Regions from separate parts of the Rossellomorea sp. NRS-1567 genome, predicted to be linked through region 3. Evidence: riboswitches for the same ligand, from Rfam matches in the RefSeq annotation. Region 3 holds a riboswitch; each other region holds the start of a gene.
What was found. Region 3 has a riboswitch for S-adenosylmethionine ahead of ACIFOD_RS06265 (methionine ABC transporter ATP-binding protein). Riboswitches for the same ligand answer to the same signal wherever they lie in the genome.

Region 1: another riboswitch for S-adenosylmethionine. It lies ahead of ACIFOD_RS10835 (methionine biosynthesis PLP-dependent protein); the one in region 3 lies ahead of ACIFOD_RS06265 (methionine ABC transporter ATP-binding protein).
Region 2: another riboswitch for S-adenosylmethionine. It lies ahead of ACIFOD_RS08975 (homoserine dehydrogenase); the one in region 3 lies ahead of ACIFOD_RS06265 (methionine ABC transporter ATP-binding protein).

What each region holds. Positions count from the first base shown of each region.
Region 1 is NZ_JBITPL010000015.1:290,905-293,170, forward strand. Features, by position in the region: gene ACIFOD_RS10830 (tryptophan--tRNA ligase) at 1-763, shown strand, start outside; SAM riboswitch class I at 888-997, shown strand; gene ACIFOD_RS10835 (methionine biosynthesis PLP-dependent protein) at 1,089-2,213, shown strand; gene metC (cystathionine beta-lyase) at 2,206-2,266, shown strand, end outside.
Region 2 is NZ_JBITPL010000014.1:218,496-220,761, reverse strand. Features, by position in the region: gene ACIFOD_RS08975 (homoserine dehydrogenase) at 1-1,113, opposite strand, end outside; SAM riboswitch class I at 1,264-1,374, opposite strand; gene ACIFOD_RS08970 (DUF2254 domain-containing protein) at 1,680-2,266, shown strand, end outside.
Region 3 is NZ_JBITPL010000010.1:119,614-121,879, forward strand. Features, by position in the region: gene ACIFOD_RS06260 (methionine ABC transporter permease) at 1-320, opposite strand, end outside; gene ACIFOD_RS06265 (methionine ABC transporter ATP-binding protein) at 310-1,335, opposite strand; SAM riboswitch class I at 1,455-1,559, opposite strand; gene ACIFOD_RS06270 (iron-containing alcohol dehydrogenase) at 2,076-2,266, shown strand, end outside.

The DNA of each region.
Region 1 (2,266 bases), on a different contig from region 3:
CTTTTATCGTCAATCTGATGTACCTGAGATCTTTGAATTAAGCTGGATCCTGTCTTGTTTTGCACCGAAAGGATTAATGAACCGGGCCCATGCATATAAATCAATGGTTGAAGAAAATTATTCCGCCGGCAGGGAGATGGATGCGGGCGTCAACGTGGGCTTATTCACTTATCCTATATTAATGGCGGCGGATATCCTTCTTTTCCAAACGGAACTGGTTCCTGTCGGAAAAGATCAAATTCAGCATGTTGAAATTGCAAGAGACATAGCAGAAAACTTTAATAAGCTATATGGAGAAACATTTATTCTTCCTGAATATGTCATACAGGAAGAAACATCCGTTCTACCGGGACTCGATGGACGGAAAATGAGTAAAAGCTATAACAACACCATTCCATTATTTGAAGAACCAAAAAAACTCCAAAAACTAATCAATAAAATCAAAACAGATTCTTCACCTCCTGAAGAGCCTAAGGATCCTGAAACATCCGTCTTATTCTCTCTTTATAAAGAATTTGCAACCTCCGATCAAGTTGAAGAAATGAGAAGGAGATTTCAAGAAGGAATAGGCTGGGGAGAAGCGAAAAAAGAGCTATTCCAAGTAATGAATTCATTTATCGAGAAACCAAGATCGAAATATGAAGAACTGATGGCCTCCCCCCATATGCTGGATGTCATCTTACAAAATGGAGCAAAAAAAGCACGGGAAAAAACAATCCCATTCATGAAAGAGATTAAAAGTAAAATAGGGATTTATCATTGAAATAAAAAATGTTGATGAAGCGTAAAATGAATATTTTTTATTCAGATAATTCATAATTCTCATTGACATTTCTTCTTCTTTATTATAAGTTATGGGAAAGTTATTTTTCACAAAATCAAATAGTTTCTTATCAAGAGAGGTAGAGGGACTGGCCCGAAGACACCTCAGCAACCAGCCGCGAGTTTTGGTATGGTGCTAATTCCAGCAAGTTGATGTCAACTTGGACGATAAGAGGGAGAACGAACGTACAAAACCTTCTTATTTTCATTAAGAAGGTTTTTTTGTTTTTTCCCTTTTCGTATTCAAGATAGAAAAGGAGAGAAGAATGTTGAAAAAGCATATTGATACAATACTTGTCCAGGCGGGAAATCGGAAAGATCCTTCAACAGGTGCTGTGAGCTTGCCCATTCATTTATCGACTGCCTATGAACATAAGGGGATTGGCCAATCGACAGGCTATGATTACACAAGGACTGGAAATCCAACCCGCACCACCTTGGAAGACACCCTCACTCAATTGGAGGAAGGTCACAGAGGGTTTGCCTTCAGCTCGGGGATGGCAGCGATTCAGGCAATCCTTAGCTTATTTTCCAGCGGGGATGAATTGATTGTTTCGAAAGACCTATACGGCGGGAGCTACCGTTTATTCGTGCAGTATGAAGCACAATATAGTATCAAATTTCATTTCGTCGATACAAGTGATGTTGGCTCCATAGAAGAACAAATTTCTAACAGAACAAAGGCCATTTTTGTTGAAACCCCAACCAATCCATTGATGAATGAAGCAGATATTTCTGAGATTGCCGGCATTGCTAAGGCCAACGGGTTGCTCTTAATTGTCGATAATACCTTCTATACACCTGTTCTACAAAAGCCGCTCGCTGAAGGCGCAGACATTGTCATTCACAGCGCCACGAAATACTTAGGGGGCCATAATGATGTATTGGCCGGTGTTGTGGTCGTAAACACAGAAGAGTTGTCGGGGAAAATCTACACCATTCAAAATTCAATCGGAGCGGTTCTCGCCCCTTTTGATTGTTGGCTCTTATTAAGAGGGATGAAAACCCTTAGTCTCAGAATGGCTCAGCACGAAAAAAACGCAAGAAAATTAGCGGAGTATCTTGATGCCCATGAATGTGTAACAGACGTTTTATATCCGGGAAAAGGCGGCATGCTTTCCTTTCGTATCGCAAAGGAAGAATGGGTTGCTCCATTTCTCCAACACTTAAAAGTTATTACGTTTGCTGAAAGTTTGGGAGGGGTGGAAAGTTTTATCACCTATCCCGCTACCCAAACACATGCAGACATTCCTGAAGAAGAACGGAAAAGGCTTGGTATCTGCAACAGACTCCTGCGGTTTTCTGTAGGAATTGAATTTATTGATGACCTGATTGAAGACCTAGAGAATGTTTTTCAACAATTGGAAAAAGAGGTGCTTACGTATGAGTAAAAAACCATTTTCACTTCAGACGTCACTCATTCATTCTCACGGAGTTGATAAAG
Region 2 (2,266 bases), on a different contig from region 3:
GTAATCGTCCAGCTGAATACGATCCTTTAAAATGAACGATGGAAGCCAGTTTTGATACTCATCAGTTTCACGGATTCTTAAGACCCATTGGTGGCTGCTCTCAACAAGAACCTCTTCCGTATTCACGGTACTTACGGCAGAGTCGGTATACTTCCTCTCTATCAACGACAGGAAATCCTCTACCATGGCGCTGCCTGTAGGCAATTTTCCAGCTCCCGGACCAAGCAGGGTAATCCTCCCTACAAGACTACCCTTAAGAGATATGGCATTTTCCACATCCTCCACACCGTAAAAAGGATGGGTGTCATGGACAAGGATGGGCTCTACTGCACCTTTAATATGGTCGACTGAATCCCGCCGGAGAGAACCTATGTGCTTAAACCGTAATCGAAAGGATTCCGCTGCCTGGAGCCACTCTGCAGTCAGGTGGGATATCCCCTTACGTCGGATATTCTTCCAATCGGGCTGTCTGCCAAAGGCTGTTTGACTTAAAATAAGCAATTTATAGAACGCATCATGGCCTTCGATGTCATTTGTCGGATCGGCTTCAGCGTATCCTTTCTCCTGAGAAATCTTTAAGGCTGTATCAAAGGCAAGACCTCTTTTTCTCATTTGAGATAAAATGAAGTTGGACGTCCCATTCAGAATCCCTTGAATTTGTCTGATCTCATTCACCTTCAGAAGCTGCCTGATACTGCCGATCACCGGGATTCCCCCGGCTGTCGTCGCTTCAAATCCGACCGATATCCCCTTCCTTTTCGCCTTCTCCAATAGCTCAGGACCATATTTGGCAAACATCGCTTTATTGGCCGTGACGATATGAACCCCCTTCTCAATGGCTTCGGTTAAATACGTATAGCTCGGCTCTTCCCCCACGATCGCTTCAAAGATCACGTGCAGGTCCGGGATATCCAGGATGTCTTGGAAATCCGTTGTGACGTTGATGGATGGTTCAATGCTCCGCTCTTTTGTGGGATCTTTAATAAGGATCGCCCTAACCTTCACCTCTTTACCCAGGACTTCCTTCAATCTGTCCTGATGAGTATCGATTGCTTCACAGACCCCTTGCCCTACTGTTCCGAACCCTAGAAGTGCCACATTAATCGTTGACATCATTCAGCCTCCTTTTATCGACTTTTCACTTTATACGTAAGAATGATTCATTTCAGTTGAAGATCCACTTGAGGGATATGAGCGGAAAAGAAAAAGGGATACAGAAAAGCCCTCTTCTTTTAAGAAGAGGGCTAAATGATCATGCTCCTCCCCTTATCTTCCAGATCCACATGGAATCTGTAGGAATTGGCACCTTTACAGTCTGATCCTGCAGGTTGCCGGGCTTCATCGGGCCTATCCCTCCGCCGCTCTTGATAAGAGATATAATGTTTCGTTTTGGTATTACTTTCTATTTGAGTATGAATTGGATTATAAAGGGGATTCATTCCTTCGTCAATACTATTTTTAGTATTTTTGAAAAATTCTTTCTAATGTTACAGACCGCATCATTCCCTATCGGTTTACTTAAATTCGCACCCTGTCTGGGAGTTTATCAATCTAATTTGCAAAGAGACGTTTTAACCTGTTCTGGCAGGGAAAACTATTCCATATCCCTTTATTTGAAAGGAACCGGATCAATTATGCTGAAAAAAATGCTCCCCTTATCCATCAAAAAATATATGCTTATGTCCAAACGGCAGAGAATGCGTGAGATTCGGCTGACCATATGGTATATGCCGTTCTTTTATATTTGTTTTTCCATACTGCTTGTAGCACTCACCCTCTATTTAGATCTGTATGCTGACATCTCTCAATATACCTTTAACTTCTTAAGTATGGATGCATCTGTTACGCGCATGCTTGTCAGTACACTCATCGGGGCCATCCTGACGCTCAGTGCTTTCACCTTGAATTCACTGCTTGTTGTGCTCACGATGTTCAGTGGTCAATTTTCACCCAGGATGCTCCTGGATTTCATTTCGGACAAACAAACACAGCACGCCCTCGGAATTTTCAATGGCAGCTTTGTATATGTACTGCTCCTCTTTCTTTTTATCGGAAATTCAAAGGAAGAACTGTTTGTGGCTGCCCCGATCATGACGATCGGACTCGCTTTTCTTACTTCTGTAACCTTTATCTTCTTCATTAACCATGCGTCTACTTGGATGCAGGTACACAATATTACGTACAATATGAAGCAGGTTTCTGAAGTAATGATCAATCAAACGCTGAAACATGACTTAGAAGCCCATCGAACCAGCAATACCGGCGA
Region 3 (2,266 bases):
ATATACGGTGCCGCAAATACGACAAGCGGCACGACCGCTGCCGCCGTTCCGATCGATGTGCCCACTACCAATCTTGTAAAGGGGATGATGGCCACCATCAAGATGATGAACGGGATCGAACGGAATACGTTGACGATGCTGCTCAATGTGGAAAAGACGATTTTATTTTCAAGTAAGTGCCCCTTCCGCGTAACCACGACGATGATGCCGAGGGGAAGCCCAATCAACGTTGCAAACAGGAGGGAGAATGACACCATCGCCAAGGTATCCCATGTCGCTTCTATAATCTTTGGCCAGAATAATTCCCAGTTAACTTGCACGCTTCTCCACCTCGCTTACGAATAATCTGTTCTTCCAATAATCCAAGATCTCTTCCGTTTCATTCTTGCTGCCAATAATCTGTACGATGAGATTCCCGAACGGCTTACCCTGGAGTTCCGTGATCTGGCCGAATAACACATTGATGTGGGCATCGAATTTCTTTGCCGTTTCGGAAAGGATCGGCGTGCCCGTCGAATCCCCCTTGAAAATGAGGCGGCAGATGCGCCCTTCTTTGCTGTCATTCAATTTGTCGAGAACCGATGCCGGCAGCTGATCATTCATGACACTCTTCACAAAATTTTTCGTCGTCGGGGTCTGCGGGTTGGAGAAGATATCGAAGACGCTTCCCTCTTCAACGATTTCTCCATTTTCCATGACAGCGACCTTATCACAGATTTCCCGGATGACCCCCATTTCGTGAGTGATCATCACAATCGTAATGCCATACTCAGCGTTGATTCTCTTTAATAAGTTCAGAATCGATTCCGTCGTCTGAGGATCAAGTGCGGATGTTGCTTCATCGCAAAGCAGAATCGAAGGCGATGTCGCCAGGGCTCTTGCTATCCCCACCCTTTGCTTCTGCCCTCCTGACAGTTGATCCGGATAATGCTTCGCTTTATCTTCAAGTCCGACAAACACGAGCAGCTCCTTTACTCTCTCGCTGATCTTTTCTTTTGGCCATTTTGCAAGTTTCAGAGGATAGGCGATATTCCCTGCCACCGTCCGGGATTGAAACAGATTGAAATGCTGAAAAATCATCCCGATGCGGTGCCGCTCTTTCCTCAGATCGATTGCCGACTGATCTTTCAGGCTGCGCCCCTCTATGAAAATATCACCCGATGATGGTTTCTCTAAAAAGTTGAGACAGCGGACAAGCGTGCTTTTTCCCGCTCCGCTGAATCCGATCACACCATAAATCTCTCCCCTCTTCACTTCGAAGGAAACATTCTTCAAAGCGGTGAATGGGCCATCCTTCGTCTCGAATACTTTCGTAACATTCTGAACTCTGATCATACAGGACTTGCTCCTTTCGCTATGTATTCTTCTTGAAGCCTGTGTTTGAAGGACATGGCTGAAAATAAAAAGTGCCTCCCTTCATAAGAAGAGAGGCACAAATATGTATATGTCCACTCTTCTCATCTTTCAAGTCATATGACTTGATGGAATTGGCACGGTATTCATAAGAACCCGTTGCCGAGGTATCGCAGGGCCAGTCCCTCCACCTCTCTGGATAAGAAGATATTGCTTTATTAAGTTAAAGTTATAATGCGTTTAAGCATTAGGGTTATGGTAAAGGAATCTAATTGGTTTGTCAATCCTGTTTTTGAATAAATTGTATGACTGAGGACTAATCAACTAGGGTCACTTTAACCAGTCTTCAACTGGTCTAATAAATTCTTTTCGTTTCAATTCACTAATTTAATAGAAGCAAATATTTCCATTATTCTGCCCAACCTAAAAAAGAGCAATGGTTGATAAAGAGACTTATAGTTGAGTACCATCCTTATGAAGTATGGAGAGATCTTAAGTTTGGGGCAAGTAACATGGTGATTTTCACCTTTCATTGTATGTGAATTCTGTCTTCCCACAACTCCTTTATTAAACTTTCCAGATGCTTTGCGAGCAATCGATGATGTTTTATACATTCATGAAATGGGAATATTACATTCCATTGCCCTCCGATGAACGGTAAGGGTAATTTTTTCACTAAAAACGATAATCAATTAATGAAACTTTAGGAGGCTATTTTTACTATGAGTCGTTTTACAATTCCACGCGATATTTATTTCGAAGAGAATGCACTTGAAGTGTTACGGTCTTTTGAAGGTAAAAAAGCCGCACTCGTTATTGGAGGAGGTTCTGTTAAACGTAACGGAAACCTCACCAAGGTACAGGAACACCTGGCAGCTGCCAATATAGAAACAAAAGTACTGGAAGGCTTCAA